Regions from separate parts of the Halalkalibacter krulwichiae genome, predicted to be linked through region 3. Evidence: riboswitches for the same ligand, from Rfam matches in the RefSeq annotation. Region 3 holds a riboswitch; each other region holds the start of a gene.

Region 1 (10,793 bases), 1.6 Mb from region 3:
TGAAAAGATAAAGTAAGGCAATAATACTTCCAATGACCATGGCGTAAATAAACAGACTATCTGTTGCATACTCTTGAATATTAAACATGATGTCAGCTCCTTTTGTATTACTGGTTTAAAAAGGTGTGGGACTCTGTTCTCACATCTTTTACGTTGTTTCAAGGTTGAAAATTAAATTGGAGTAATCTAGTGTTCCGAATTCAAGTGACTGAAACCGTATAAGATCACATAGGATCTTATACGGTTTCTTTTGCTATTTAATTTTGGGAAGTTTCTTCATGACTTGTTTTTTCATGAGAAGGATCTTGAAATGAAACCATGTTTTGCTCTGCTGCGTAAACAAGAGGACAGAAGCGTGTAATGCCTTCTGCTACTTTCATACCGCCACACATAGCATATAGAAGCAACATTCCTTGGTCAGGCTTTCGAACAAGCTTTGCGGTAGAACAAGCAAGGATGGTGAATCCCATTGTAATTCGGCATAATGCATCAACACGACCAATATTTGGTTTCATAAAACTGATCCACCTTTCACATGTTTGTCAATGTTATAATAAAGATTGTAAAAAGATTTCACAAAGTTAGTGAATTTTTGAACAAATTTATGTTACGATTATAAAAATAGAAAGATGAAATGGGTGATGACAGGATGACTGAGAGACTTTACCGCTGGACCAAACAACGTTTACGACAGCAACTAGCTGTTGTTCAAGGAGAGAAAGCTCCTTCACTTGTCCTCAAAAACGCCAATTATTTAAACTTTGCAAGGCGTAAGTGGCTAACAGCAAACATTTGGATTGCGGGAGACCGCATCGTTTACGTAGGAAAAGATATGCCCGCTAATACAAACAATACAGAAGTTGTAGATTGTAACAATAAACGAGTTGTACCAGGATATATTGAGCACCATGCTCACCCTTTCCAACTTTATAATCCCCATAGTTTTGCTAAATATGCATCAGCGAGAGGGACGACAACTCTTATTAACGATAATATGATGTTCTTTTTACACCTCGAAAAAAAGAAAGCGCTTTCTTTGATTGAGGAGTTGGATAAATTGCCAACCTCAATGTTTTGGTGGGCTCGATATGATCCTCAAACTGAGTTAAGGGATGAAGAACCATTATCGAACTCAAAAATGAAGGAGTGGTTAGAGCATCCACTTGTTGTTCAAGGAGGAGAATTGACGGCTTGGCCTAAAGTTTTAAATGGAGATGATTCAACTCTACACTGGATGCAAGAAACAACAAGGCTACGTAAACCAATAGAAGGGCATTTACCGGGCGCCTCGGAGCGGACACTCGCTCAAATGGCTTTGCTAGGTGTAACTTGTGACCACGAGGCTATAACTGGAGAAGAAGTGGTAAGAAGATTAGATTTAGGGTATACAACTTCGTTAAGACATTCATCCATACGCCCTGATCTGCCAAAGTTATTTAAGGAAATTCAAGAACTTGGTGTTGATTATTTTGAGAGATGCCTACTGACTACAGATGGTTCACCACCTTCGTTTTACGAACAAGGAGTAATGGACAACTTAATCAGAATTGCCTTGGATAGTGGTATAGATACGATCGATGCTTATGCAATGGCTAGTTACAATGCAGCCAAATATTATCAACTTGACCATAAATTAGGGATGATTGCGCCAGGGCGTATTGCTCATTTGAATATTTTAGATGACATCAATAACCCTACTCCTACTTCTGTAATTGCTAAAGGTCAATGGATTCTTCGTAATGGAAGAGAATGCAATTATAGTAATGAGTTTCCTTGGGAGAAGTATGGAATAAATTCCTATGAAATTGACTGGGACTTACATGAAGATGAACTTCATTTTTCAATGCCGATGGGAATTGAGATGGTTAATTCTGTAATACTCAAGCCTTATCAAATTCCTATAGAAGGAACAACCCACGTATTAAGTACAGAACATGATGAAAGTTTCTTTGTGATGATTGATAAACATGGAGAGTGGCATATTGCAACCATGATTAAAGGGTTTGCGACCCATGTTTCAGGTTTTGCAAGTTCATTCACAAATACAGGGGACATTATTTTAATAGGGAAAAATGTCTCAGATATGGTGGCAGCCTTTCAAGCATTGAAAGAACAACGTGGAGGTATGACACTCGTTGAGGAAGGTGAAGTCATTGGACGTATTGAGTTGGAGTTATTAGGAATCTTATCATCCAAGACGATGGAAGGTGTAATGGAGGATGAGAAAAATTTCGTCTCGTTATTGAGAGAACGTGGGTATAAGCATGAGGATCCAATTTATAGCTTATTGTTTTTCTCCTCGACTCATTTGCCCTATATTCGAGTTACTCAGCGGGGAATTTATGATGTGAAAAAGAAAACTGTACTCTTTCCTGCTATTATGCGTTAAACTAAGAAAGAGACTTGCTTGCTTTAATGTGTTAATTTGAAAAAGGTCGTGTGTGATATGAAGAAAAGCTGGAAATATCTTTTTATTTTAACTGCTTTGATCATCGGCGGATGTGCAAATAATGATCAAGCGGTTGAAGAAGCGGAAGAGCTAGAACAGGCTGAAGAAGAGTTAGTTGAAGCTCCTTCCTTAAATACTTATCCGCTTACAGGTCTTGAAACAGAGGAGGAAATCGACAAGCGAGTGATTGGTGTAACGATAAATAATCACCCTGCTGCTCGTCCACAATCTGGCTTAAAAGATGCTGATATTGTTTATGAAATTTTATCAGAATATGAAGTTACACGATTAGTTGCTTTATATCAAAGTGAGCTTCCAGAAAGAGTTGGTCCTGTAAGAAGCGCACGACCTTATCATATTGATTTGGTGAATGGTTATCAGGGGATACTAGTTCATCATGGCTGGAGCCCAGAAGCGCAAGTGAGGATTGAAAGAGGAGAGATTGATTCTTTGAATGGTTTAGCTTATGATGGAACCCTTTTTCAGCGTTCATCTGAGCGGAAGGCTCCTCATAATTCCTATATTACCTCCGAGCACATCGTTGAAGGGGTCATGGAACTTAATTATTCATTGGAAAGCGAAGTGACTCCACTGACTTTTCATGAACAGGATGATATACGAGTTGTTGGCGTTGCTGGTGACAACATCGAGATTAACTACTATAATTTGAACCGAGTTCATTATGAATATGATGAACAAAGCGGTTATTACCATCGTTATAACGGTGAAGATCAAACGATAGATCTAGAAAACGAGCTGCCAATTGAGCTTTCCAACCTGTTTATAGTCGAGACCGGGCACACTGTTCTAGATGATCAAGGCCGGCGAGCGATCGACTTAACATCTGGGGGTAGAGGGATTTTATTCCAAAGTGGAATTGCAATGGAAGTGAATTGGGAAAGTAGAGATGGACAAATTATTCCCGTTAACGATGGTCAAATAGTACCTTTCAAACGAGGACAATCTTGGATTAACATTGTACCTACAGACCCAGGTTTGGAAAAAATGGTCACTTATTAATAGCTCTAGAAAGGTGAGGGACATATGCAAATAGATAAACTTCGTGGCAAGGAACTAGATCAGTTATTTAAGGCGATTTTATCTTTACGTGATCTTGAAGAATGCTATGAGTTCTTTGATGATTTATGTACAATTAACGAAATTCAATCGTTAGCACAGCGTTTGGAAGTTGCAAGAATGCTTCAAAACGGCTTTACGTACCATAAGATTGAGACGGAGACAGGTGCTAGTACAGCAACGATCTCTAGAGTGAAACGCTGCTTGAATTATGGGAATGATGGCTATAAAATGACACTCGATCGAGTAAAAGAAAGTGAATTACAAGTAGAAGAATAAGAAGGTCGCAGGAGATATCCTGTGATCTTTTTTTGTTTTTGGAAAATGTACTTATCATTTACAGTACACCTGATTGTCAGGTTATCTTTCCGACCGCGTGTATTTTCTTCACTTTCATACTACAATAAGAAAACATATATCAAAGATCGGAGTGGCAAAAATGATAAAAGAACAGTTACAACGAAGGTTAGCTGCAGCTTCTAAACGAGAAAAGTGTGATTTGGTTATAAAAGGAGCGCAAATCATTGATGTTTTTAGCCTAACGTTATTTGAGGCGGATGTAGCTATTACGGATGGGGTGATCGTTGGATTAGGAAATTATTCAGGAATTAAAGAAGTAGATGCAAAAGGAGCTTATCTCGCACCAACATTTATCGATGGGCATGTTCATATTGAGTCAGCAATGGTACCACCTGAGGAATTTGCAAAAGTCGTCGTTCCCCGTGGGGTAACAACAATTTTTGCTGACCCACATGAGATTGCAAATGTTGGAGGGTTAGAAGCTGTAACGTACATGATCGAGGCTTCTAAAGGCTTGCCACTTGATGTGAAAATGATGGCGCCTTCGAGTGTTCCAGCAACTGACTTTGAACATAACGGAGCTGAATTAACTGCAGAAGACATTGAGAAACTTTTTGATCACTATCAATCATTCGGACTTGCAGAAGTGATGGATTATCCAGCAGTTTTAAAAGGGGAAGAACCGATCCTTTCAAAGCTTTTAGCTTCAATCGAGCGAGGGAAGATAATTGATGGCCATGCGGCTGGGTTAGATGAGGTAGGCTTGAATGCTTATCGAGTAGCCGGAATTCAAAATGACCACGAGGCCGTTACAGCAGAAGAGGCGCTCGCTCGGTTAAGGAGAGGAATGTATGTGCTAATGCGAGAGGGAACAGCGGCCAAAGATTTAGAAGCTTTGCTGCCAATCTTGACACCGGAAAATGCTAGGCGTTGTGTGTTTTCGACAGATGATAAGCATTTGGATGATTTAATTAATGAAGGTTCAATAGATGCGAGTATTAAAAAAGCGATCCGGTTAGGTGTCAACCCTCTTCAAGCAATTCAGATGGCTAGTTTGAATGCAGCTGAGTGTTTTGGAATTAGAGATAAAGGGGCTATCGCACCTGGTTATGAGGCGAGTTTTGTCTTTATTCGAGACTTAAGTAATCTTGAAATAGAATCAGTTTTTATAAAAGGTGAGCATGTTGCTCAAAATGGTAAAATGCTTAAAGATATTCGTGAGCCAATTAATCCTCCAGCCTTTTTGATGAAAAGTGTTCAACTTGCACCTTTAACAGAAAAAAGCTTACAACTTAAACTTACGAATCGAAAGGCGAATATAATTGGCGTGACACCTGGTTCAATCGTTACAGAACACCTTGTAGAAGAAGTGGATGTTCTTGATGGTTTCTTCCAGCCAGCTGTTTCTAGGAATCAGTTGAAGCTTGTAGTAGCTGAAAGGCATCATAAGCTTGGACATGTTGGGGTAGGGATTGTTAAAGGAATTCCGATAAAAGATGGAGCTATTGTAGCAACGGTGGCCCATGATTCTCATAATATTGTTGCGTGCGGAACTGACGATCAAAGCATTAAACAAGCAATTGAACATGTTGCAACGATTCAAGGAGGGATTGCGGTTGTGAAGAGCGGCAAAATCCTTGCAGAATTGTCCTTACCGTTAGCGGGATTGATGTCACTTGAACCATTTGAAGAGATAAATAACTCCCTACAGAAATTGGAAGTTGCTTTGAAGGAAATAGGCTTTGAAGAGGACTGGAATCCGTTTTTGACATTGTCCTTTTTAGCTCTTCCTGTTATTCCATCATTGAAATTAACCGATACAGGGCTCTTTAATGTTGAACAATTTAAGCATATTTCTGTAGAGCAAGGATAATATACAAAAAAATAGTCATATTCCTCCCCTTGAAAAAGGAAGGGAATATGACTATTTTTTATTTCCTTGGTCCTTGGCTAAGGCGATATAGCTTCATATCTAAATAAAGGCCAATCCGTTGAATAGGGTCTTTTAATTGGATATTTGTAATTTCTTGAATTCGTTTTAAACGGTAACTCAATGTGTTTACATGAATATGAAGTTCCTTCGCAGCTTCATTCATATTGGCATCTTTGTCAAGGACAACTTCGAGAGTTTCATATAATGAAGAGGCATGTTGTTTATCATAGAGTTGTATTTTCGTAATAGCTGGATTTATTGGTAGATTTCTTTCTTGTTGCAATAATAAATCTAGATGACGAAAGACCCCTAACTCATGATAGAAATAAGCATTTTTTATCATAGCACCGTTACGGTGTTTGAGTTCGACTACCTTTTGAGCCTCTTGAAAGCTATCAGTAAGCTTAGCATAGTCTTCGTATAAATACCCAGATCCAATATGCATTGTATCAATGTTAAAACGCTCTTTCATTTGGACTTGTAATGTTTCCATGAAGTAAATCAAGTCTGCTTGTTTTGAATGTTCATGGTTGGGGTTCACAAGACATATTATACGGTTGTCATCGATCGTATGGATGAGCATTGTAACTTTACTAGTAGTCTTAATAATATATAAGATATTACGATAAAGGGAATCAGAGATCTCATTAAAGTGAAAGATCATTATTGATAAAGACTTAGCGGTAATACCCGCTTTTTCGAGGAGCTTAGCCGTTGCTTCATGTGTATTTGTATCGCCTGTGATAATTTGCCATAGTAACTCTTGATGGTTTTTTTCACGGCGCTTTTTTTGCATATTTAATTGAAGCAGAAGATTCTTTGCTTTACTTGCGGCAAGTTTTAGTAATTGTTTATCTTTTGTTGTCAGCTTTGTATCAACTTCTATGACCCAAATATATCCTAACACTTCTTGGTTTTTTCGAATTGAAACAGCGACGCGGTTTCGAAGCCCAATATCTGATATATCCTCAATATCAAGGGGTTCATCGCTCTGATTTAAGGTAGGAATAACTCCTTCCTTCCAAAAACGGTTAACAACTTTTTCAGGAACCCGGCGACCAATAATAGTCGAAATTCTTGCTGCATCGGTTGTATCATCGTGGGAGCTATAGGCTAGTAATTGGTGATTTGCATCTTCAAGTGTAACAGGACAATTAAGAGTCTCACTAACTGTGTCGACGAAATCTTCGAGAGAATCAAAGACACGATCAAACTTTTTTGTATCCATCGTTCAACTCCTCAGACCGAATTATTTAGTAGGCAAAGGACCAATAGAAGGCTTTGCGATTTTTCCTATTTGTTACTATAGCATAGATTTTAAAAATTAACTTGCATTCCAATTAAAAAAGGATTATTATCATTCTAAATAATGATAATAATAAACAAGGAGTGGCCATGAGTTCTAATAAAGCAGATTTGATGCTTCACCCGGTTCGAATGAGGATCATCCAAGCGTTAATGACATATGAAGAAATGAACGTACAACAATTGCTTGAAAAGCTACCAGATATTCCACAGGCGACCATGTACCGACATTTAAAACAACTGCTAGATAATGAATTAATTGAAGTGACTGCAACAAATAAAGTAAGAGGAACAATAGAAAAGACCTATGCTGTGAGAAAGGATAAGATTACTCTTTCTGAAAGTGATCTGCAAAATACATCGACAGAAGAGCATATTCGTTATTTCATGGCTTATCAGGCAAACTTATTAAATGAATTTGAGCGATACGTAACTAAACACACACCTGATAAGTATAAAAGCGACGGAATGGGATATTGGCAGACAACAGTAAATCTAACAGAACAAGAAATGACACAGTTAGGTAAGGAACTGTCAGAAGTTATTCAAAAATACGCCCGAAATAAGCCAACAGCTGAACGGAATCCACGTACATTTGCAACTGTTTTTATCCCACAAAAATAGGGGGCAATAAAGTTGAGTGAAAAAAGCGTACAATTTGGTTCGAAAATAAATATTTATGGTACATTAACGATTCCAACCATGACAGAAAAGAAACTGCCTGCCGTCCTCATAGTCCCGGGTTCAGGACCTTTAAATCGGGACGGAAATGGAAAGAGGAAAGGACAGAAATTAAATCTCTATAATCAACTGGCTCACTTTTTAACGGAAAAAGGATTTGTTTCGTTGCGGTACGATAAAAGAGGAACTGGTCAAAGCGAGGAATCGTTTATTGAAACTGGATTCTGGGATTTGGTAGAGGACGCAAGAGAAGCGGTCGACTTTTTAAAGCAAGATCAGAATGTTGATCCTAAGAAAATTTTTGTTTTAGGTCATAGTGAAGGATGTATGTTAGCCGCTGAGATTTCCAAAGAGAATGATTTAGCTGGGTTGATGTTGGTTGCTGGTGCAGCGCAATCATTAGCAGAAGCTCTCGTTTACCAGCGCGAACAAAGCATCCAAGAACTGAAGAAATTAAAAGGAATAAAGGGAAAATTACTTTCTCTTTTTAACGTTGCAAAGAAGGCGGAGAAACAGGGTCAAACGTTTGATCAGAAAGTGTTGAACTCAAAAAAAGATGTCATTCGTTTCCAAGGTGTTAAAATTAATGCCAAGTGGTTTCGAGAACATTTTCAAACCAATGTCTACCAAAGTTTAGCTGAAGTAGATTGTCCTATCTTTGCTGTAACAGGTTCAAAAGATTTACAGGCAACACCGGAGAGAGTTTACGAAATCGTGAAACATACAAATGTTGAAACAGAAGCACGAATTATTGAAGGCATGAATCATATGCTTCGAGAACAAAATGAAGATTACGGCATCCTTGAACTTAAGAAGGCATATAAGAATGTCGGAGAAAAGCCTATCTCAAAAGAATTACTAGAATCGCTAGAAAGCTGGTTAATGAAGCATGTCTGAATGGCTTAAATATTTCTTAATTGCTGTTGTAGTGATGGCTCAACTAGGTGGCATTGTTCTGATATTTGTAAATGTCACATGGGCAATATGGGCATTTAGTGTGTATGGTATTGGGATAGTCATACTCATTGCTGTCTTTATCGTTGAACGTTGGAAAGAAAAAAGGGAGGAAATTGATTATGATGATTGTGACTACTGATCAGGTGGCAGGGTATGAGATAGTCGAAGTAAAAGGGTATGTAAAAGGAAGCACCATCCAAACAAAGCACATAGGACGTGATATTACGGCTGGTCTAAAAGGAATTGTTGGTGGTGAGATTAAAGGCTACAACGAGATGATGACAGAGGCGCGTAAGCTAGCTATGCATCGCATGGTTCAAGAAGCTGAAGAAAAAGGGGCTAATGCAATTATTGGGATGAGAATGCAAACATCCACAGTGATGAGTGCAGCAGCCGAAATTATTACGTACGGAACGGCAGTTGTGCTTGAGAAAATCAATTAGCTATCTTCGCCTAGAGGCAAGCGCCTTTGGGCATTTTTGATTTTGTAAAAGGAAAAAATCCCTTGCTTATTAAAAGATACTAGATTACTATATACAATATATCGTAATTAAATGATTGTCTAACAACTATATATTGATTTCGCGGAATGATAGGTGCCTTAACGGCTTAATAGGGAATCTGGTGGAAAACCAGAACTGCCCCCGCAACTGTAAGTGTCGACGAAATGAGGGATCCACTGTGCTAAGTAACAAAGCATGGGAAGGCTCATAGTAGGATGAAGCACGAGTCAGGAGACCTACCTACATTTCTAGTCAAACTTTCTTCGGGGTGTGAGAAGTAAGACGGCAATGAGGTGGGTAACTGGATCATTCTATCACCGCTCATTTTTCTTCTTACGCCGTTTTACGCTCTTTCTCCAATACCTAGGAGAAAGGGCGTTTTTTATTTGATAAGGAGGAGTAAAAGTGCAAACAACTGTAATGTCTAGTGAAACATTGATAGAACAGATTAAAGAATTTGAAAGGGTATTGCCACAGATTGATTTTAAAGCATATAAGGAAAAGGTTGAGCAAATTTTTGCAACGAAAAAGAGTATGTCAGAGGAGCAACTAACGAATGTACTAATTTTATCTTGTATTGAAAGGATTTCGATGGAAGAGCCAGATTGGACCTATGTAGCAGCAAACATTTATCTGAATCAGCTTTATAAGAAGGCTGCTTGTTCAAGAGGGTATAATTCAAGTAGTCGTTATGGTTCCTTTTTGAAATTAATAGAAGAACTAACAGAGAGAGGAATTTACTCTGAAAAAATTTTACAGGAGTATTCTAAAGAAGAATTAATAGAGATGGAAACGTTGATTGTTCCAGAGCGCGATTCGAACTTTACATACATTGGTATTCTTACATTAGCCGATCGATATTTAGCTAAATCTCATAGTGGAGATATATATGAGCTTCCTCAAGAGAGATTTTTACTTATCGCTGCGACGTTAATGATGAACGAGTCAAAGGATAAGAGAATGAACCTCATTAAAGAAGCATACTGGGCTCTATCTCACTTATATATGACGGTGGCAACTCCGACATTAGCAAATGCAGGAAAAAGTTATGGGCAATTGTCTAGCTGTTTTATCGATACTGTCGATGATAGTTTAAGAGGGATTTATGATTCGAATACTGATATAGCAACTTTGAGTAAAAGTGGAGGAGGGATCGGTGTCTATTTAGGTAAATTGCGTAGTCGAGGTAGTGACATTAAAGGGTTTAAAGGAATATCCTCTGGTGTTATTCCGTGGATGAAGCAATTAAATAATACCGCTGTAAGTGTTGATCAGTTAGGACAAAGGCAGGGAGCGATAAGTGTTTATTTAGACGTTTGGCATCGTGATATTTATAGCTTTTTAGCAGTGAAATTAAATAACGGTGATGAAAGGCAACGTACGCATGATTTATTCACAGGAGTAAGTATTCCTGATTTATTTATGGAAAAGGTTGAAGCTCGAGAATCGTGGTATTTGTTTGATCCTCATTCGGTCCGTAAAGTGTTAGGGTTTAGTTTAGAAGATTATTATGATGAAGAAAAAGGGAAGGGAAGTTTCCGCGAGAAGTACGAGCGATGTATAGAAGCTGCTACTAATGGTTTATTAG
Region 2 (10,793 bases), 320 kb from region 3:
ATCCTGGTGAAATAATAAATACAAAATTATTTAATTTTGAAGAAGCAAGTAATTCAGCAGGGTGGATTCGGGAATTAACTCAAGGTCATGCTCAGCATACACCTGAAACAGAAGAGTATGGAATTTCCTCTTTTGTGTATATGAGAAGGGAACCATTTCATTCAGTTCGTTTTCATAATTGGATCCATTCTATGCCCAATAATGTCGTTAGGGCAAAAGGGATTGTCTGGTGTGCAACAAGAGGTAATCTAGCGCTGTTAATGTCACAAGCAGGACCTTCCGTAACAATAGAACCGATTTCCTACTGGGTAGCAAGTCTTCCAGCTGCTGAGCAAAGACAGATTATAAAGGAAAACCCTCATCTACTTCAAGATTGGGATGTCGAACATGGTGATAGACATACTAAGTTAGTTTTCATTGGAACAGATCTAGATAGAGACGAAATGACAAAGGAGCTAGATCAATGTTTGTTAACCGACACAGAGTTTACAACTGATTGGAAGATGTTAGAGGATCCCTTTAAGTGGAATTTACAAAAGGCTTAAAAAAGTTGGGGTAGTTTGATTTTGTCTAGATAGAGTATACAATCGAAGAGCAACTACAAGTAAAATTCATATGGATAACATGTAAACGTCTAGGAAAATAGAACAATTACAATTAGCTTTAGTTCAGCGTAAAACCTTATTTAGTACTAGCCCTACTTTTGTGAAAGTAAATATTCTCCAAACTAACTGTTGCTAAATATACAAAATCATAGTTTAATAGACATTATATGACAAAATATTAAAAGTGCCATAAGTAATCAACTGTGGATAATAGGGAAATCAGTTAAAATCTGATGCAGCCCCCGCTACTGTAAGTGTCGATGAACATGTAAAACCACTAGATTTTTTCTAGGAAGGGACATAAGTAAGTTTGAGACACAAGCCAGGAGACCTGCTTTTAATATATGAATCCAATCTTCGGAGGGAAGGTTTGGGGTGAGCATCTAGAAATCTAGTTGAGTAGATTTCTAATTTGATCATGCCTATACCCTTAACTTCAAGATGGAGTTAAGGTTTTTTTATTATCGTCATGAAACAAGGTGCGTAACGACTCGTTATGCTTAAAAGGGAAGAACGGTGCAAATCCGTCACGGTCCCGCCACTGTAATGGGGAATTTCATTGTATGAAGTCACTGAGTATTCGGGAAGACACAATGAAATGATGAACCTAAGTCAGGAGACCTGCCTTGTTTTCGTCTTCAATACCTACGGGTCATAGGTAGAGAAGTGTAATAGATGAGCTTACTATTCGTTTGCCGTTTAATGCACCTCTATCTTTGATAGAGGTGTTTTTTGTTTCGTAGTCTAGCGTTACTAATCTAATCTGTTTGGAAAAAATTACTTTGGAGTTGATGAAACATGACAACTTGGAATTTAAAGGGTACCCAAAAGCACGTATTAATTTGTAATGGTTCTAGCTGTATGCGTAAGGAGGGGAAGAAATAACTCTCGCAATTCGTGAAGAGATTGCAACCCTTCAATTAGATCATGAAATTCACACATCACGAACTCGTTGTAATGGGCGTTGTAAGGATGCTTGTGTCGTCATTGTATATCCAGAAGGCAAGTGGTATTCGGCAACGTCTACGGAGGTAGGACGTGACATTATAAAAAATCACGTTGACCCAAGCATTCACTTACATGACGCATTAATATATGACTTCGTAGATGATGAACTGAATGCAGTCAATGAGTCAAGCAGAATTGAAGGAATTATGAAAAAGGAAAAAACAAACGTTTAGTTTTCTAACATGGAAGGAGGCTAGTAAGATGCTTGGGAAAATACTTGTCATAGGCTTTGGTCCTGGAAGTTTTGATCATATGACAAACAGGGCACAAACGGCAATACAAGAAAGTGAATGCATCATTGGGTATAAAACGTACGTTGACTTGATTCAAGATTTACTGACGGATCAAGAAATTATTAGTACAGGAATGTCTGAGGAAGTCAGCCGTGCTCAAGCAGCGGTAAAACTTGCAGAACAAGGAAAAACCGTAGCTGTCATTTCAAGTGGAGATGCTGGAGTGTACGGAATGGCAGGACTAGTTTATGAGGTTTTAATCGAAAAAGGGTGGACAGAGAATACAGGAGTGAGCGTTGAGGTGATTCCAGGTGTTTCTGCAAGCAACTCCTGCGCTTCTTTACTAGGAGCACCGATCATGCATGATGCGTGTACGATTAGTTTAAGCGACCATTTGACACCTTGGTCTCTTATTGAAAAGCGAATTGATGCAGCGGCACAAGCTGACTTTGTCATTAGCTTATATAATCCGAAAAGCGGTAGAAGAACGAGACAAATCCAAGAGGCTCAGAAGATTTTACTTGAATATCGTTCACCGCAAACGCCAGTAGGCTTAGTGAAAAGTGCTTACCGAGATCGTCAACAGATTGTTATAACGGATCTTGAAAACATGCTGAATCATGATATCGGCATGCTGACAACTGTCGTAATCGGGAACTCATCTACATTTCTCTATGATAATAAAATGATAACGCCAAGAGGATATCAAAGAAAATATACGTTACATACTGAAAAACAACGATTAAGACCGCACGAGCGGTTACGTCATGAGAACGAGCCTTGGGCGTTACATCAAGGGAAAAAGGAATGGGATACTCAGAAATCAGAAACAGCCGCAACGGTAACAACAGTTCATTCCATTAAAGCTGGCTCACTAGAACTAGCATTAGAGGCGTTAAGTAAAGTGGAAGAGAGTACTTCTACTAGCTATAAAAAAGAAAATAAAACCGTTCACCATCCCGTCGTTTCGGTGTTTGAACTAGCAGTCAGTCCAGGAATTGTTAATAAGCAATTTACACCTAAACAAATGCTCACGTTAGCTGAAGTGGTCGGAAATGAAGGGGAAATGGAGTATACCCCTCATCATCAGATACATTTGCGAATACCAACGGCAAATCCTAATGACATTACAGAAAAATTAGAAGAGGCAGGCTTTATTCTTGAACCTTTAGGAGATGTCTTTCAATTAAAAGCTTGTGATTTTTGTGAAGGGGAGAAAAAAGATTCAATCCCACATGCAGAAGAGTTGCATCAAAAATTAAGTGGCGTTCCTCTTCCGAAAGAGTTAAAGGTTGGATTTAACGGTTGTGGCATGGCTTGTTACGGTGCCGTTAATGATGATATTGGTATTATTTTTCGTAAAGGGAAATTTGATTTGTTTTTAGGGGCAAAAACCGTTGGTCGAACAGCCCATGCCGGTCAGCCTGTTGCAGAAGGAATTGAGCCTGACAAAATTGTTGAAGTTGTTGAAACCATCATTCAGGAGTACAAAGAAAAAGGTCATCCAAACGAACGCTTCTTTAAATATTTCAAACGTGTAGGGACCATTCAAGGCTATACATACCAAGATATGACACCAAAGATTGAGATTGAACCAGCTCCGTGTGGAGACTAAATAAATATGGGGGAAATGAACATGAAAGCTATTTTACTTGTTGGACACGGTAGTAGAGATCCTGAAGGAAATGAACAAGTCAGACAAATGATTGAAGAATTAACTAGTCAACTAGATTCTACTTTACTAGTTGAAACGTGTTTTTTAGAATTCGAGAAGCCAACGATTGAACAAGGAATTCAAGCTTGTGTCGAAAAGGGAGCAGCAAGTGTTTACGTCATTCCACTTATGCTACTCGCAGCGGGACACTCTAAAATTCATATACCTGTAGCGATTGATGAAGCGAAAAAGAAATATCCTCAAGTCAAATTTACGTATGGCAGACCATTTGGTATTCATGAAGAAGCTATTGAAATTTGTAAAAGTCGTTTAGAGGAAGTTGGGGAAAATCTAGCTGAACCAAAAGAGGACACAGCAGTACTTTTATTAGGACGCGGTGGTAGTGATCCGGATGCAAACAGTGACCTTTATAAGATTAATCGCCTCCTCTGGGAAAAAACGAATTACAAATTAGTCGAACCTGCATTTATGGGAGTAACCGATCCACTCATTAAAGAAGGAGTAGAGCGCTGTATTAAGCTTGGAGCTAAGAAAATAGTAGTTTTGCCGTATTTTTTATTTACCGGAATTTTAATAAAGCGATTAGAAGGCTTAATGAGTGACTTTGAACGTGAATACCCAGGTGTGCAATTTAAGCTAGCAGGCTACTTCGGGTTTCATACGCGTTTAAAAACCATTATTAAAGACCGTATTGAAGAAGCGCTACAAGGTGATGTCAAAATGAATTGTGATACTTGTCAATATCGAATTGCTGCAATGGAACATATCGATCACCATCATCATCATGACCACGATCACGCTCATCACCATCATCACGAGCATGAGGCTCAGAAACTATGATTCTATTTTTAGCTGGAACAAGTGACGCTAGACAACTAGCGATTACGCTCTCCGATGCCGGACACAAGCTTTTAACAACAGTTGTAACAGATAACGCTTCGATTGAATTGCGTAAAGCGGGGCTTGATGTCTTAGTAGGGCGGTTAACGAGTGAAGATTTTACACAATTGATACAAGAGCAAGGCTTTCAAGCTGTAGTAGATGCAAGTCACCCTTTTGCAGAAGAAGCTAGTGTAAATGCTTTAACTGCAGCAAAAGAAGCAGGTGTGCCTTATATACGTTATGAGAGAGAATCACAATCTCATGAACAAAAAGGCGTTACGATGGTTGAATCCTACAAAGAAGCAGCTGAACGAGCTTTTGAGAAAAAAGGCGTGATCCTACTTACTACAGGAAGCAAAACCCTTCAAGTTTTTGCAGAGAAGCTTCTGAATCAACCTGATATCCGAGTCGTTGCTAGGATGCTTCCGAGAAAAGATAACATGGAAAAATGTGAACAGTTAGGATTTTCACAAAAAGACATAGTCGCGATACAAGGGCCATTTACAAAAGAGTTCAACTATGCTCTTTATCGTCAGTACAGTGTGACAACGATGGTTACGAAAGAAAGTGGCAAAGTTGGCTCAGTAGATGAAAAGATAGAGGCAGCGAGTGAATTAGGCATAGAGACAATCATCATTAAGAGACCAAAAATTCAATATGAAAATAAGTTTTCTAACTTCTCTGATGTATTGAAATTTGTTAACGAAAAATTACGAAAAGAAGCGAAAGCGACTGGAGGCTATTAAACATGGATTTTTTAACAGATTTTAAACCTTTAACGGTTCAACCCCAAGAGATCGAGGGAATGAGTTTTCAAATGATTGACGAAGAATTTGGAGAGCATTCCTTTACAGATGACCAGTATAAAGTCGTGCAACGAGTCGTCCATGCATCGGCGGATTTTGAATTAGGACATAGTATGTTGATTCATGAAAAAGCGATTAAAGCAGGAATTGAAGCGATACGAAATGGTGAAAAAGTGTATGCAGACGTACAAATGATTGTAAGTGGTGTTAGTAAAGGGAGAATTGAAAAGCATGGTGGAAGTGTAAATGTGTATATTTCCGACCCGGATGTGATGGAAGAAGCAAAACGATTAAACACAACCCGAGCGATTATATCTGTGAGAAAAGCGATTCAGCAGTTCGAAGGTGGAATTTTTGCGATTGGAAATGCACCAACTGCTTTGCTTGAGTTAATTCGGTTAATTAAAGAAGGTTATGCTAAGCCAAGTTTAGTAATCGGTTTGCCAGTAGGATTTGTGTCGGCACCTGAGTCAAAGGAAGAATTAGCAAAGCTAGATGTACCGTTTATTACAAATGTCGGTAGAAAAGGCGGTAGTACGGTTACGGTTGCGGCATTAAATGCAATATCTCTTTTAGCTGAAAAGGCATAAAAATGGAAGCGAAAGCTAAAAAAAAGGATAAAAAAGAGATGCGCTCGGGTTATACGACGGGCGCTTGTGCAACGGCTACAACGAAAGCAGCACTAACCGCTCTTATTACACAAGAAAAACAATTAGAGGCAACGATCTATTTACCTGTTGGAAAGTTCGCGACCTTTGAGATGGAAAACTGTGATTTGGGTTCAGAATATGCCGTAGCTGGAACGATTAAAGATGCGGGTGATGACCCAGATGCTACACATGGTGCGTTGATCATTGCAAGAGTAAGTTGGTCATCAGAACCCGGAATTCACTTAGATGGTGGGGTTGGTGTTGGTCGAGTTACAAAGGAGGGTCTCCCTGTGCCAGTCGGACAAGCTGCCATTAATCCTGTTCCTAGAAAAATGATCTGTGAAACAGCGGAAGAAGTGCTTCACTCTTTTGGGATTAAAAGAGGAATTTCGATTGTCATTTCGGTTCCAGACGGTGAAAAGATGGCTGAAAAAACGTTAAATAAACGTCTCGGCATTATTGGCGGTATTTCGATCCTAGGCACAAGAGGTACAGTGATCCCTTTTTCTAGTTCAGCTTATATGGCTAGTATTGTTCAAGCGATTAGTGTTGCACGGGCAAGTGGCTGTCGTCATGTTGTCATATCGACTGGTGGACGTAGTGAAAAATTTGGCATTCAGCAATACCCGGAGCTTCCTGAAGAAGCTTTTATTGAGATGGGAGATTTTGTTGGTTTTACCTTAAAGCAATGCAAGAAACAAGGAATCGAAAAAGTATCTCTTGTTGGCATGATGGGGAAGTTTTCAAAAGTAGCACAAGGTGTGATGATGGTTCATTCTAAAAGTGCACCTGTTGATTTTACCTTTTTAAAAAATGTTGCACGTGAAGCTGGTGTAACAGATCAACCATTACTTGAAACAGTGTTAGGGGCTAATACTGCTTCGCAAGTTGGTGATTTAATGCTGGAACATGGGTATAAAAAATTCTTCACCATTCTTTGCGACTATTGTTGTGCAGCGGGATTAAAGGAAGTGGGCGGAGGAATGTCGATTGAAACAACTTTGTATTCGATGAAGGGTGTGTTTCTAGGAAAGGCAGGGAAAGATGACAGAACAAAAAATGAAAATCATTGGAATTGGTGATGATGGAAAACGAAGCCTATTACCAATCTATGAAAAGTGGATTTATGAGAGCGAGATTTTAGTAGGTGGAGAAAGACAACTGGCTTTCTTTTCTGATTATTCAGGAGAAAAAAGAGTATTAAAGGGTGGATTAACCGATCTAGTCAATGGTTTAAGTAAGGAAACGAAAAAAATAGTCATCTTGGCGTCAGGAGACCCTTTATTTTACGGAATTGGTAGCTATTTAGCCAAAAAATTAAATGTTGAGATTTACCCCTATTTAAGCTCCATCCAACTTGCTTTTGCCCGTATGAATGAACGGTGGCAGGACGCTTATGTAACGAGTGTTCATGGCAGAAGCATGAAAGGACTTGCTCAGCGTATAAATGGGCGAGACAAAATAGCGTTGTTAACAGATGCTTTGAATAACCCAATTGAAATAGCTCGCTATTTGCGTTCGTTTGGAATGAATGAGTATCGAATGTTCGTTGCAGAAAACCTTGGTGGAGAAAATGAACGTTATGGTTTCTATGACTTTGAAGAAATAGAAGCAATGGATTTTTCGCCACTTAATGTTGTTATCCTTCAAAGAGTAAAAGAAGTGAAAACTTGGGGAATGGGCATAGAGGATCATGAATTTCATCAAAGAAAACCAGAAAAAGGGTTACTGACGAAAAAGGAAATTCGAACTCTTAGTTTAATGGCCTTGAATTTAAAAGAAAATAGTACCGTTTGGGATATTGGAACGTGTACCGGTTCAGTTGCGATTGAGGCTAGTCTGATTGCAAAGGAAGGAAGTGTGTTTGCAATCGAGAAAAACGAACAAGATCTCAACAACTGTATGTTAAATCAAATTAAATTTCGAACCGATTTCACGGCCATTCAAGGAAAGGCACCAGATAAGCTAGACACGTTTCCCGATCCTGATGCCATTTTCATTGGGGGAACGGCTGGAAGCATGGAAGATATTTTATCAACCTGTTGTACCCGGTTGAAAAATGGTGGAAGAATTGTTTTAAATGCCGTTACAATCGAAAATTTAATGCAAGCAGTTGAGGTTTTTAAACAAAATGGATTTGAGCCTACGATTACCCTTGCTCAAATCTCAAGAAGCAAACCAATTTTGAATCTAACAAGGTTCGATTCGTTGAATCCAATTTATATCATTACCGCACAACGTAAGGAAGGGGCTTCATTATGATAGGAACATTGTATGGATTAGGAGTAGGTCCTGGAGATCCAGAACTTCTGACGATCAAAGCATTCAGGAAATTGAAGGAAGCAGATGTTATTGCCTACCCTAAAAAAAGGAAGGGTAGCAAAAGTTACGCGCACCGTATTATCGATGTGTATATAACCCCAGGGGAAAAAGAGATGTTAGGTCTTGTCTTCCCGATGACAAAGGATCCTGTTATTTTGCAACGGGAATGGTCAAATACGGTGGATCAGGTTTGGGAGCAACTTAAAATCGGGAAGGATGTTGCGTTTGTAACAGAAGGAGATCCTCTTTTATATAGTACGTTTATTCACATGATGAATCTAGTGAAAAAACGCCATCCAGAAGTAACGATTCAGACTGTACCAGGAATTTCATCCATTAATGGGGCAGCTTCTAGACTGGGCATTGCGCTTGCTGAAGGGGATGATCATGTCGCAGTTATTCCAGCAACTGATGACTATGAAGCAATGAAAAAAGCAATTGTTGAACATGATTGTGTTGTGTTTATAAAGGTCGCAAAAGTGATCGACCTCATTCTTAGCATATTGCGTGAGCTTGAATTATTGGACAAGGCGTCTGTTGTTACGAAAGTCACATCTGATGAGGAAGTCATTTGGAAGATCGATGAATTAGAAAGAGCTGAGCTAGAATACTTAACGCTAATGGTGGTGAGAAAATAATGGAAATTACAATTATTGGAGCGGGTCCTGGAGATCCAGACTTAATTACGGTTAAGGGATTGAAGAAACTAGAAGAAGCCGATGTCGTTTTGTATGCTGATTCACTTGTAAGTGAGGAGCTTATTGAACGAGCTAAACCGGAAGCGGAAGTAATGAAAACAGCGGGGATGCATCTTGAAGAAATGGTTGAAGTTATGGTCGAGCGTGTCCAACAAGGTAAGAAGGTCGTTCGCGTTCATACAGGAGACCCTGCAGTATATGGGGCAATCATGGAACAAATTTCTCTATTAAATAAACAGGAAGTTCATGTTGAGATTATTCCAGGAGTTAGTTCTGTTTTTGCTTCAGCCGCAGCGCTGGGTGCCGAATTAACGATTCCAGATTTAACTCAAACGGTCATCTTAACACGTGCTGAAGGGCGTACGCCGGTTCCGGAAACAGAGAAACTACGAGATTTAGCAAAACATAATTGTACAGTTGCTTTGTTTTTAAGTGCAACGTTAACGAAGAAAATTGTCAGAGAGTTCTTAGCTGCAGGGTGGAGTAAGGATACCCCAGTTGGAGTCGTTTATAAAGCGACTTGGCCTGATCAAAAAATTGTCCGTTCAACCCTTGAAAACTTAGATGACGATATGCGCGTAAATGGAATTAGAAAACAAGCAATGATTTTAGCTGGTTGGGCACTAGATCAAGATATTCATAGTAAGGAATTTAAATCAAAATTGTACGATAAAGAATTTACACATGGCTTTCGGAAGGGAGTGAAACAATGACACTTGTTTTAGAGGAAGGCAAACAAGTTAGCCTCGAACAGAATGCAACGTATGCAATCGTGGCCATCACCAAACATGGTGTTGAGTTAGCTCGTTTTTTACATAACAACTTTTCACAAACAGACTTATTTTATATGAGTAAATTTGAGAGAGGAGATGAACAAAGAAGGAACATTCAATTATTTGAAGGCAATGTTCGTCTCTTGTTGCCCGCTCTATTCCAAACATATAAAGGAATTATCATGATTGTTTCTTTAGGAGCTGTTGTTCGGATGATTGCTCCACTGTTAAAAGATAAAAAAACAGATCCAGCGGTTGTCGTAATTGATGATAAAGGTCAACATGTGATAAGCGTATTATCAGGCCATTTAGGCGGTGCAAATGAGTTGACAAGGGAAGTTGCTAACCTCCTTGAAGCAACACCAGTTATTACGACGGCGTCGGATGTTCAAAAAACGATTGCAGTCGATTTATTTGGAAGTCGCTTCGGTTGGACATGGGAATCTGCAGAGAAACTAACCCCTGTAAGTGCATCTGTTGTGAATGAAGAACAGGTTGCCATCATACAAGAGTCAGGTGAAAGAGACTGGTGGCAATACGATCATCCCCTCCCTGATACGATTAAAATATACCCAACGATTGAAGCAGCTCTCGAGGCTAAGCCTAACGCAGCACTTGTTGTCACTCATCGTAAGTTAAAAGAAGAGGAACAATCGATTTTGAACAATGGAGTGCTTTACCGACCAAAAGTTATTGTACTTGGGATCGGCTGTAACAGAGGAACCTCAGTATTAGAGATTGATGAAGTGATTCAAAATACACTTGAGGAATTGCAGTTTTCCTTAAAGAGCGTAAAGGCCATTTGCTCAATCGATTTGAAAAAAGATGAAAAAGGGCTGCTATCCATTGCAGACAAATACAATTGGGAGTTCATTTGTTATTCGGCTGAACAGTTAAATCAAATGTCCATTGAGGAGCCATCCGAGACCGTCTTTACATTCACGGGAGCTTATGGAGTTAGTGAACCTGCAGCTAAACTGTATAGTCGGTCAGATACGCTAGAGCTTGTTAAGAAAAAATCAGGAAACGTAACGATATCCGTTGCTGTAATTCCTTATTCATAGGAGGCGGTACATATGACTGAGCGAAGAATCGTCATTGCTGGTACGGGAAGTGGTGTAGGAAAAACGACTCTGACGAT
Region 3 (10,793 bases):
TTAAAGTTGTATGTATGTCTTGCAATAATCCCTTGTTCTGCAAGATAAGAAAGAAGAGGAAACAAGTCTTTTCGATCTTTTTCAGCAAGCAAATAAAAATTCACCGTTGATTCTGACACAAAAAAGTTTAACTGACGTAAACGTCCAACAACATGCCTTTTTTCGGCTTGGATTTTATTTACGGTTTGATTAACAAATGCTTTTTCCTCTAATAATCTTATTCCAATTTGTTGCGCAATCCCATTCACGCTCCATGGAGGCTGCCTTTTCTTTAAGGCTTCGATTACAAAAGGATTGGCAAGAACATAGCCAAGTCTTACACCTGCAACAGCAAACATTTTTGTTAGAGAGCGAAGCAAAATGATGACTGAATACTGATGGACTAATTGTTCTAATCCCTCTTCTAATTCGCAAAAGTCATAAAAAGCTTCATCTAACACAATATACGTTTGATTCTTTTCAGCTTCCCTTATTAAATCGACTAGATCTTCTCGGCGAAAACGAACACCTGTGGGATTATTCGGACTACATAAAAATAGAGCATCAACCTCAGGCAAAACAGCTTTTACTTTATTTAAATCAAGCTGCCATGGAGGCGATAAAACGACTGATGTAATTTGACAGTTGAACGCTGAACAAGCATCTCGATACTCTGAAAATGCAGGCTCAACAATCCCGACTCGTTTCCCCTGTAACATATTAGCTAGCAGAAAGATCAGCTCAGCAGCACCATTTCCGACAAGAACTTGACTAATCGAAACGCCATTCTTTGCTGCTAGTCTACTAGATAGCAGACTAACTTCTGGATCCGGATAATGAGTCATTGTTGTTAGCAATTCATCCATAGATATATTTTTCAAGAACTCAGGGGGACCAAATGGATTTGTATTTTCACTAAAATCATATATTTGTTTTGGTCTTCTCTTTCCGAGCTTTTCTAATAATATTTCCGGATTAGCTCCGTGATTAGGTAATAGCATAAATAGCCCCTCCTACAAGCAAAATGAACAATGTGAATTGATTAACAGTTTTCAGCATGATTTTATTTGCCACCTCTATATCGTTCACCTTTAAAGCTCGCTCATCGTTTCCCATTTTTGCTCTATTGGAAACAACACCTTTATATGTATTAACTCCACCTAATTGAACTGCCATTAAAGCCGCCATAGCTGCCTCAGTCCAACCACTATTAGGGCTTGGATGTTTTCTTGCATCTCTTCTTACAATTTCCCAACATTGCTGCTTTGTTCGGTCACCCATTGCCCTAATCGAAAGAATCATCACAGCAGCTGTTAATCTACTAGGAACCCAATTTAGTAAATCATCGAATTTCGCTGAAGCCCAACCAAATTCCTTGTATGTATTATTTTTATAACCGACCATTGAATCACAAGTATTTACTGCACGATAGAGCATCGCAAGCGGCGCCCCACCAATTAAGGCAAAGAACAATGGAGCTGTTACTCCATCACTCGTATTTTCAGCCACTGTTTCAACCGTCGCTCGGGTAATCTCTTCTTCATTTAATGTTTCTGTATCTCGCCCAACTATATAGGACAGTTTTTTTCTAGATTCACTGAAGTTCCCTTTCCTTAAGGGAACAGCTACCTCCTCAGCTGCTTGCATTAATCCTCTTGCCGCAATAGTAGTAGAAATAATCCAAGCTTCAACAGCAATTCCAATATACAAATGGATCCTATAAGAAAGTAAAACAATACAAATGGTTACAAGAAAAACGAAAGTACAAATGAAAATAAGCATCAATAAGCCTTTAGCTCTTTTTGCTTCCCCTTTATTTAAATAACGATCACATACAGTTATGAGTTTTCCAATCCCGACAACGGGGTGAGGGAGTGAGCGGGGATCTCCAACAATTCGATCAATTATAACAGCTAAAAGGATTGCGATAAGATGAGCCATCATGTTAGCTTTCTCCTTCTTTTATTTCGTTCAAGCGCTTCTCTTGTTCCTTGATAGACTAATCTAGCTATTTCCTTTCCAAGTGACGTAATCGTGCCTGCATAAGGATAGCTAGGTCCAGACTGAGAAGCTGCAATCAAAACACTATCAGTTGATGTTCCCGTTGCAATTGTTTGACTAACAGGGTCTAAAATCTGTTCATCATTTAATGCCTTTGCTTTCGCTTCCGTAACTGTCATCGTCGCTTGGATATACGCCGCTTCAGGTAAGACTCCCTCAATGAAAATCCAAATATTTATCGTACCAATAGAAGGTTTCCAATCTGCCTGCTGATAGGCTACGGAAGCATCAACTGCATTGGAAGCTCCAGCACTAATAATTGCCATAACGGCAGGTTCGCCTTTTGATACAACAATGGATGCATCATCTAGCATCGCTGCCGTCATCATCCCTAAAGTATCCTTCGGGTCTAGTCCATTTCTTTGCAAATACTCGGCATACTCAAGTTCAACATTGTCAAAGTGATAATTTTTGTTGACGTGTCGATTCACAAATTGATTGTGCCAACGAAATCCAGCACCGATAACAGAGGAGGACAACGTCTTCCATTTTTGCGTACTTTCTATTTTTATCCACTCTTTCGATCTCTCAATCTGTAGAGTGTTTAAGGCAGCTGAATCAAGTACTTTCTCAGGGATAAATGTAATTAGTGGACTCGGAACGGCGGGATGTTCTTTTCTTTCAAGTGTCGTTTCATAGACATTTCCCAACTGCTTTTCCTCCATTACATGAACCGGCGTCCCAAGTGCAACAGCCTTCCCTTTATCTAACAAAAGAACCCGATCACAATAAAGGCTTGCCATATTCAAATCGTGCAAAACGGCAATGACAGTTAGTCCTCTTTCACGTGACCACTGCTGTAGGGAATTTAACAAACTCATTTGATGTGAAATATCTAAATGATTTGTTGGTTCATCTAATAAAAGAATATCAGGTTCTTGAGCAAGCGCCCTCGCTACTAACACTCGCTGTCGCTCTCCTCCACTTAATTGTTGCATGGATTTATCTTTGAACTGATATGTATTTGTTTGTTGCATAGCCTGAGTAATCACTTCATTATCTTTTTTGGTAACTCCTTGCAACCAGCCTTTTAGGTAGGGATACCTTCCCAATGCCACTACATCCCAGACGGAATAAGAAAAAGCTGTTTCAGATTGTTGCGGCAACACCGCAACTTTTCTAGCCAATTCTTTGGAACGATAAGAAGATAAACTTCTATTATCGATGACAATTTCACCATTGGTAGGTGCTAGGCCCCACCAATTGCTTTCAGTAAACTTGTCTTCCCACTCCCATTAGGTCCAATAATGCCAAATACTTCGCCTTTATTCACTTTAAAATCAATGTCATCTATAACTTTAACTGAACCATACTGGATCGTAATGTTTTGACAATGAATCATATTATCCCCTCCTTTCATTCTTCTCTTCTTCTTTGCTTTAAGAGTAGCAGTGCAAACACAGGCGCTCCAATGATTGCTGTAATAACACCAATTGGCAGTTCAGTTGGAGAAATAATGGTTCTAGCTACAAGGTCGGTTAACGCTAAAAAACCTGCTCCTATAAACATCGATAATGGCAACAGGTGACGGTGATCGGCTCCCCATAGCAATCGAGTTAAATGAGGAATGACAAGACCGACAAATCCAATCGTACCAGAGACCGCAACCGCACCACCTGTTACTATTGTTGCACCAACTAAAATCATGATTTTTCGAACGGCAATATTAACACCAAGCTGCCTTGCCGTCTCTTCTCCAAAAGCAAGTGCATTTAATTCTTGCCGATTAAATAGCAATAACAACGTTCCAATTAGCAAACAAGGGATAATCATCCACACGTATGACCAACCTCTCATTGCAACACTCCCCATAAGCCAGGAGATAATTTGCCTTAATTCTTCACCAGTTAGAGCAATCATAAGTGAGATAAAAGATCCCAAGAAAGAGCTGAATATAATTCCTGCTAAAATAATTGTTTCTGCTGCCATGGAACGTTGAACTAGTCTTGCAAATGAGATAACGAGAAAAAGAGTAGCAAAACCAGCAAGAATGCTAATAAAAGGCAATGTAAATCTGCCAAGGATTGGAATACTAATACCAAAAAATATAACAGCAACCGCTCCAACAGCTGAACCTGAAGACACCCCAAGCGTATAGGGATCTGCAAGTGGATTTTTTAAAAAACCTTGAAAGGCTGCACCAGCTAATGCTAAACAAGCCCCAACAAACATCGCAAGTAAAACGCGTGGAAGTCGAATCTCCATGACGATATTAATGTGCATTGGGTCTAGTTCTACTAATAGCGGCAACCGGAAAATTTCTGTTGCCAGTATTTGCAAAACAGTTAGAAAGGGAAGCTCAACACTTCCCTTTCCAATACTTATTGTTAAAGCAAAAAAGCAAAACAGAATGACTATAACATATGCAAATTTTATATTATTCGCCAAATACCTCTGGATAAACTGCTTTTGCAATCTGCTCTACTCCCTTTGTTAACCGTGGTCCAGGTCTTTCCACTTCATCTGAAACCACCTCATAAATTTCGTTATTTGCTACAGCTGGAATATCAGCCCAAGCCGCACGACTTAAAACTGACTCTGTTGCATTTTCAAAATAATGGCCATATGTAAGTAAGATAACATCTGGATTAAAAGCCACAGCTTCTTCTTCTGTGAACATTGGCCATCCTTCCTCGTCACCAGCTACATTCACAGCATTAATCAAACTCAACATTTCATCCATGAAAGTACCACTACCCGTAGTGTAAATCTCTGGAGCAGGTCCAATTTCTACCCACACTCTTTTACGCTCATCTTCTGAAATCGCGCTTGCTTTGTCTTCAATTGCTGCAAATGCTGTTTGCATTTCTGAAACAATCGTACTCGATTCATCCTGATAACCTGTTACGGCCCCAATAAATTCAATTGCCTCGTATACATCAGCTAGCGAATTCGAATTTGGAACGACAACAACTGGAATATTGGCATTACGGATTTGATTTAAGCCTTCCTCACCAGATCCAACGCCAGATTCATGCGCTAACACTACATCAGGTGATAATGAGATAATTTTTTCAACATCAAATTCCATTCCACCGATTGATTCAATCTCTAAAACTTCCTCAGGATAATTATCCCAATCCGAACGTCCTACTACTTTTTCTCCTGCTCCGACAGCAAAAACCGTCTCCGTTACACTAGGCACTAGTGAGACAATTCGCTGTGGTTGTGACTCAATTGTCACTTCGTCTCCTAATGCATCCGTTACTGTTATCGGATAAATACCCTCTAAATCTTGCTCTTCTGCCGGTACTGTTACCTCATCTGTCGTGTCAGCACTATGCTCTGTTTCTAGAGCTTGGTCTTGACCACATGCTGCAACAAAACATGCAAGAAACAATGCCAATAACACTAATTTTACTTGCTTCATACTTCTTCTACCCCTTTTAATCTTTTTCTTATCTCTCTCTTTGAAACCGGAAAACTAAAAGCCAACAACATCAAAAAAAAGAGCCCCTAAAGGGCTCAAAAAAACAAAAGAATGCATATCCTAACATCATAGCAAGATATGAAAATCTATTGCTTCCCCTTTTCCTCGAAGGTTTCACACCAACGTATAGGCAGGTCTCCTGACTCATGCGCTTCATCATTCACTTCACCTTCCCATCTATTCGACAGTGGTGTTCGAAGTGTATCCGCATTTACAGTGGCGGGACCGTGTTGGAATTACACCAACTTCCCTATTATCATCCAAAACACTGGATGACCTATACTAGTTCATATGAGATTTTGATAAGTATCTTTAGTATACATGAAAACCGGAATTATGACACTTTTTTATTCTTTCCGACTAAATAAATTCTGAATAATAAAATTAAAAGGGTTGACAACCGTCCTATTTCTAAGCTAAAGTGAGAAACAATTTCATATGTTGGGAGCAGGTACTTTGAAATTTTCAAAGTTTAAAAGGGAATCCGGTTTAAATCCGGAGCGGTCCCGCCACTGTAATAGAGGAGTTTTCGTGATAAAGTCACTGGTCAAACCGGGAAGGCCACGAAAATGTTGATCCTAAAGCCAGGAGACCTGCCTGCTTCAACAACACTGATTTTTTACCTACGGGAGATAGGGAGGTGTTAACAGTATCTTAGACATTCTATGGATATCGTTTACCCTATTTTATTGGTAATGATATCCATTTTTTCATGCCCATAATACACTTTTGGAGGAGTCAAACAATGAATTCACTAACTAGCAGCAATCTAGGATACCCAAGAATAGGCGAAAAAAGAGAATGGAAAAAAACTCTTGAGGCCTTTTGGAAAGGAAAAATAACAGAAGCGTCGTTTGAAAAAGTCATGAAGAGCTACCGTTTACAATATCTAAATAATCAAATCGAAAGAAATCTTGATTATATCCCTGTCGGAGACTTTTCACTTTACGATCATGTTCTTGATACAGCAGTAATGTTTGGTTTAGTACCAGACCGTTTTCAATACCAAGGGGGTAAAGTACCTTTATCTACATATTTTGCCATGGCACGAGGAACGGATAATGCTCATGCTTGCGAGATGACTAAATGGTTTGACACAAACTATCATTACATTGTTCCAGAGCTAAAAGGTTTAACACCAAAACTTGTTGAAAATAAACCACTACAAGCATTTTTAGAGGCTAAAACTGAGCTAAATGTAATAGGTAAACCTGTGATCCTTGGTCCTTTCACATTTTTAAAATTATCTAAAGGTTTTGACCAATCCGAGTTTGCTGATCGGTTAAATCAATTGGCTTCGGTTTATATTCAATTATTGCAAGAACTTAAAGAAGCAGGAGCTACATTCGTACAAATCGATGAACCAAGCTTAGTAACAGATATCAGTGAAGAGGAAATGAGTTTATTTACCTCTGTCTATCACTTCATAACTGATCAAGTTCCTGATTTAGACATTATCGTTCAAACGTATTTTGAAGCGGTGACACATTACGATGCAGTAGTGAACTTACCTGTTAAAGGAATTGGATTGGATTTTGTCGCTGGTTTTGAAACGAACTTCGCCGCTATTACCAAACACGGGTTCCCAAAAGACAAAATCCTTGCTGCTGGTATTATTGATGGTCGCAACATTTGGAAAAGTAATCTAGAAGAAAAACTAACCTTTATCAAGGAATTGAGTACTTTTGTCGATGTAGAACGATTACTGATTCAACCTTCATCAAGTTTGCTGCATGTTCCTGTAAGCTTGACTCATGAAACTACACTTGATCGTACTTTAAAAAATGCACTAGCATTTAGTCATGAGAAATTGGAAGAAATAAATATGTTAAAAAAGGCGATCACTGTCCCTAGTGCGGAACACCTACGTGCCATTCAAGCCCATACTCAATCTTTTACAGAACTAACAAACTCAAATTGGCGAAAAAAGGTTGAAAGAAACCCATTAGCGACAGAACGGGCAGCAACTTTTAATGAACGTCATAAACTACAGAAGAAGAAATGGAAGTTGCCTTTACTCCCAACAACTACAATTGGAAGTTTTCCACAGACAAGTGAAATTCGCCAAGCTCGCGCAAGGTGGAGAAGAAATGAACTTTCAAATGAAGCTTACGATGCACTTATTAAAGCCGAAATTAAAAAATGGATTGAGATTCAAGAAAAAATTGGATTAGATGTCTTTGTTCATGGAGAGTTTGAACGAAATGATATGGTAGAATTTTTTGGTGAGAAACTAGCTGGTTTTGCTTTTTCAAAAAACGGTTGGGTTCAATCATATGGTTCGCGTTGTGTAAAGCCACCGATTATTTTCGGAAATGTGCTATTTGTTGAACCGATGACAGTCAATGAAACACTTTATGCCCAATCACTTACTGAAAAGCCAGTTAAAGGAATGTTAACAGGTCCAGTAACGATCTTAAATTGGTCATTCGTTCGAGATGACATCCCTAAAAAAGAGGTTGCTTTTCAAATCGCTGAAGCATTATTAAAAGAAGTAAAGCTTTTGGAGAGTGCTGGGATAACAATGATTCAAGTAGATGAACCAGCTTTACGAGAAGGGCTTCCATTGAAAAAAACGCAACATAATGAATATTTAACGTGGGCCGTCGAAGCGTTCCGTATGTCCACATCACAAATTGATCATTCAACACAGATTCATACACATATGTGTTATTGCGATTTTAACGATATCATTGATTCTATTCGTGCACTTGATGCCGATGTGATTTCTATTGAGACATCTAGAAGTCATGCTGAATTGATCTCTGCTTTTGAACATAGACAGTATGACAAAGGAATCGGATTAGGTGTATACGACATTCACAGTCCAAGAATTCCAAAAGAAGAAGAAATGGTGACTATTATTCAACGAGCTCTAACAGTTCTTCCACCATCTCTCTTCTGGGTTAATCCTGATTGTGGATTAAAAACACGAACGGAACAAGAAACCGTGGCAGCTCTATCAAATATGGTTCAATCAGCAAAGAAAGCGAGAACAATGGTAGCTATTACAAATTCGTAAAGGGAGTTGATCTTAGGAAGTGAGATACGAACTCGTCCATTTTCTCCAGGTGACCAATGATGAAAAAATCATGATTGCATGCATTAAAAATATGGATGCAAAGAGTTTATTGACATTGTTTCATTATCTTTCTTTCACCGATGAATTTACGCAGAAAAGATGGATCAACCTTTATCAAAGTATGTTACTTTAATGTTTATACGTTTAAAAAGAACGGGCTCATCCGATATGGATTAGCCCGTTTTACTTTTATTTGTTTTATTAGGAAGAAAGAAAGAGAACGTTGTCCCTTCATTCATTTTACTATGGACAGAAATATTGCCATCATGAGCATCGATAATATTTTTGCAGATCGCCAGTCCGAGTCCAGTTCCCCTTGTGCTCTTGTACGCGCTTTATCCGCTTTGTAAAAACGCTCAAAAACATAAGGCAAATCAGCCTCAGGAATTCCCGTCCCTGTGTCTTTTACATCAAATTTACAACCTTCATCATATTGAGTGACTGTTAGGATAACCTGACCGTTCTCCTCAGTATGACGAATTGCATTATGAAGTAAGTTTGTTAACACTTGTTCAATTCGATCAGGATCACACGTAATAGTTGAAACATTATTTATCTCCAATAAGAGTTCAAGTCCTTGCTCTTTCGCCAACCCTTGAAATTTCCGAACAATTCGTTCAGAAAAAGGTTCTACTTCAAGCTTCTCAAAGTTAAGCTCAACATGACCTGCTTCCATTCTCGCGATATCTAATAATTCATTGACTAAGCGTCCCATTCTGAGTGATTCTTCGTAAATTATTTTTGCAATTTCTTTCTTTTCCTCGTCCGACCCTGCAATATCATCAATAATTGCCTCGCTATAACCCTGCAGCATTGCAATTGGCGTTCTTAATTCATGTGAAACGTTAGCAATAAAGTCTTTTCTTAACTTATCATGCCTACGTTCTTCTGTCATATCACGTAATACCGCAACTGCCCTCTGATTTCAGCTTGGTCATAGAGAGGAGTCATCAAAATCATCCAGCTTCTTCCTTGCATTTCGACTTCTCCAACTTGCTCTTTCTCAAGCAGTACAACCTTTTCAAACAATGTTTGCAACGTTTCAGGTAATAGCTGATCACCTTGCTCTTTCATGCCTTGTTCATAATACCAAGATTGAATAAAGCGATCAGCAGGTGGATTCGTTAACATGACCCTCCCCTTCTTGTTAAGGGTTACGACACCGTCTGCCATACTGACAAGAATACGAGCAAGCTGTTCCTTTTCTTGGTTTAAAGCATGGATATTATTATTTAAATCGCGCCCCATCCTGTTAAACGCAATCGCTAGTTGTCCAATTTCATCATGTGTCAATATAGGAACTTTTGTTTTAAATTTCCCTTCTGCGACCTCTAACGCACTTTGTCGCATTTTTAATAATGGTGCAGAAATTCTAGTTGATAAGAAAAAGGCAAAAAAAGTTGTTAACACGATTGCAATTCCAGCTGAAAAATAAATAATTTGTCGTGTTTCACTCGTTGCTTCATCAATCGCAGAAAGGGATTGATAAAGAAATACAGCACTATCGTCTAAAACACCAGGTTGCATGGGAACGCCGACAATCATAATTTCAGAATAGAATTCTTCATCGTCTTCAGAAATGAACGGAAAATCCCCCTCTGTCATTACAACTTGTTCCCCTGATAATACTTGGGACAACGTTTCGTCTGTTAAAAAGGATTCCAACGTGATTTGATGAGCTTCTGTTTCATCTGTGCTCCAAACTTTCTCTCCTTCTACTAAAAAAATGACATGCATATCAAATGAATCCGCATATTGCCTAATTGTATTAATAGCATCGCTCTCTCTACTATAGCCCTCATACATAGAGGAAATCATTTGAGCGTGATTGACTAAACGAGATTCCGCCTCATTAACATGAAAACGCTCAAATGATTGTAGAAGCAAAACCATTAAAAACGTTAATACGACTGAGACAAGAAGTAAGATTGTTATCCACAGCTTTCCTACGACACTACGCCATAGCATTATTACTTCACGGCCTCAAACTTATAGCCAATACCCCAAACAGTTGAAATCATCGAGGCAGCTTCAGGTGAGATTTTATTTAACTTTTCACGCAGACGTTTTATATGTGTATCGACTGTACGCAAATCACCAAAGAAATCATAATTCCATACATCCTTTAATAATTGTTCACGTGAAAACACTTTATCTGGAGATTGCGCTAAATAATGCAGCAACTCGTATTCTTTCGGAGTTAAACTAATTTCTTGATCTGAAACAGTAACTCGGTGTGCA

The links. Region 3 has a riboswitch for cobalamin ahead of BkAM31D_RS09790 (ABC transporter substrate-binding protein). Riboswitches for the same ligand answer to the same signal wherever they lie in the genome.
Region 1: it holds a riboswitch for cobalamin, as region 3 does, so the genes downstream of both, BkAM31D_RS01865 (ribonucleoside-diphosphate reductase subunit alpha) here and BkAM31D_RS09790 (ABC transporter substrate-binding protein) in region 3, are expected to answer to the same signal.
Region 2: it holds a riboswitch for cobalamin, as region 3 does, so the genes downstream of both, BkAM31D_RS24220 ((2Fe-2S) ferredoxin domain-containing protein) here and BkAM31D_RS09790 (ABC transporter substrate-binding protein) in region 3, are expected to answer to the same signal.

The regions. Positions count from the first base shown of each region.
Region 1 covers NZ_CP020814.1:352,681-363,473, forward strand. The annotation lists gene BkAM31D_RS24775 (EYxxD motif small membrane protein) at 1-88, opposite strand, end outside; gene purD (phosphoribosylamine--glycine ligase) at 1-3, shown strand, start outside; gene BkAM31D_RS01815 (YgaP family membrane protein) at 258-515, opposite strand; gene BkAM31D_RS01820 (adenine deaminase C-terminal domain-containing protein) at 650-2,389, shown strand; gene BkAM31D_RS01825 (DUF3048 domain-containing protein) at 2,447-3,469, shown strand; gene BkAM31D_RS01830 (YerC/YecD family TrpR-related protein) at 3,494-3,805, shown strand; gene ade (adenine deaminase) at 3,966-5,699, shown strand; gene BkAM31D_RS01840 (PucR family transcriptional regulator) at 5,758-6,987, opposite strand; gene BkAM31D_RS01845 (helix-turn-helix domain-containing protein) at 7,155-7,688, shown strand; gene BkAM31D_RS01850 (alpha/beta hydrolase) at 7,701-8,642, shown strand; gene BkAM31D_RS01855 (hypothetical protein) at 8,635-8,841, shown strand; gene BkAM31D_RS01860 (YbjQ family protein) at 8,822-9,145, shown strand; cobalamin riboswitch at 9,280-9,463, shown strand; gene BkAM31D_RS01865 (ribonucleoside-diphosphate reductase subunit alpha) at 9,626-10,793, shown strand, end outside.
Region 2 covers NZ_CP020814.1:1,634,810-1,645,602, forward strand. The annotation lists gene BkAM31D_RS08300 (GTP-binding protein) at 1-545, shown strand, start outside; cobalamin riboswitch at 771-958, shown strand; cobalamin riboswitch at 1,067-1,248, shown strand; partial or broken gene BkAM31D_RS24220 ((2Fe-2S) ferredoxin domain-containing protein) at 1,404-1,786, shown strand; gene cobJ (precorrin-3B C(17)-methyltransferase) at 1,815-3,461, shown strand; gene BkAM31D_RS08315 (sirohydrochlorin chelatase) at 3,483-4,361, shown strand; gene cobK (precorrin-6A reductase) at 4,358-5,149, shown strand; gene BkAM31D_RS08325 (precorrin-8X methylmutase) at 5,152-5,799, shown strand; gene BkAM31D_RS08330 (cobalt-precorrin-5B (C(1))-methyltransferase) at 5,802-6,941, shown strand; gene BkAM31D_RS08335 (bifunctional cobalt-precorrin-7 (C(5))-methyltransferase/cobalt-precorrin-6B (C(15))-methyltransferase) at 6,904-8,121, shown strand; gene cobI (precorrin-2 C(20)-methyltransferase) at 8,118-8,819, shown strand; gene cobM (precorrin-4 C(11)-methyltransferase) at 8,819-9,592, shown strand; gene BkAM31D_RS08350 (cobalt-precorrin 5A hydrolase) at 9,589-10,716, shown strand; gene BkAM31D_RS08355 (cobyrinic acid a,c-diamide synthase CobB) at 10,729-10,793, shown strand, end outside.
Region 3 covers NZ_CP020814.1:1,950,266-1,961,058, reverse strand. The annotation lists gene cobD (threonine-phosphate decarboxylase CobD) at 1-980, opposite strand, end outside; gene cbiB (adenosylcobinamide-phosphate synthase CbiB) at 967-1,920, opposite strand; gene BkAM31D_RS09800 (adenosylcobinamide amidohydrolase) at 1,920-3,206, opposite strand; gene BkAM31D_RS24265 (ATP-binding cassette domain-containing protein) at 3,230-3,382, opposite strand; gene BkAM31D_RS09795 (FecCD family ABC transporter permease) at 3,397-4,455, opposite strand; gene BkAM31D_RS09790 (ABC transporter substrate-binding protein) at 4,418-5,410, opposite strand; cobalamin riboswitch at 5,583-5,766, opposite strand; cobalamin riboswitch at 5,903-6,085, shown strand; gene metE (5-methyltetrahydropteroyltriglutamate--homocysteine S-methyltransferase) at 6,216-8,492, shown strand; partial or broken gene BkAM31D_RS09780 (ATP-binding protein) at 8,726-10,520, opposite strand; gene BkAM31D_RS09775 (response regulator transcription factor) at 10,523-10,793, opposite strand, start outside.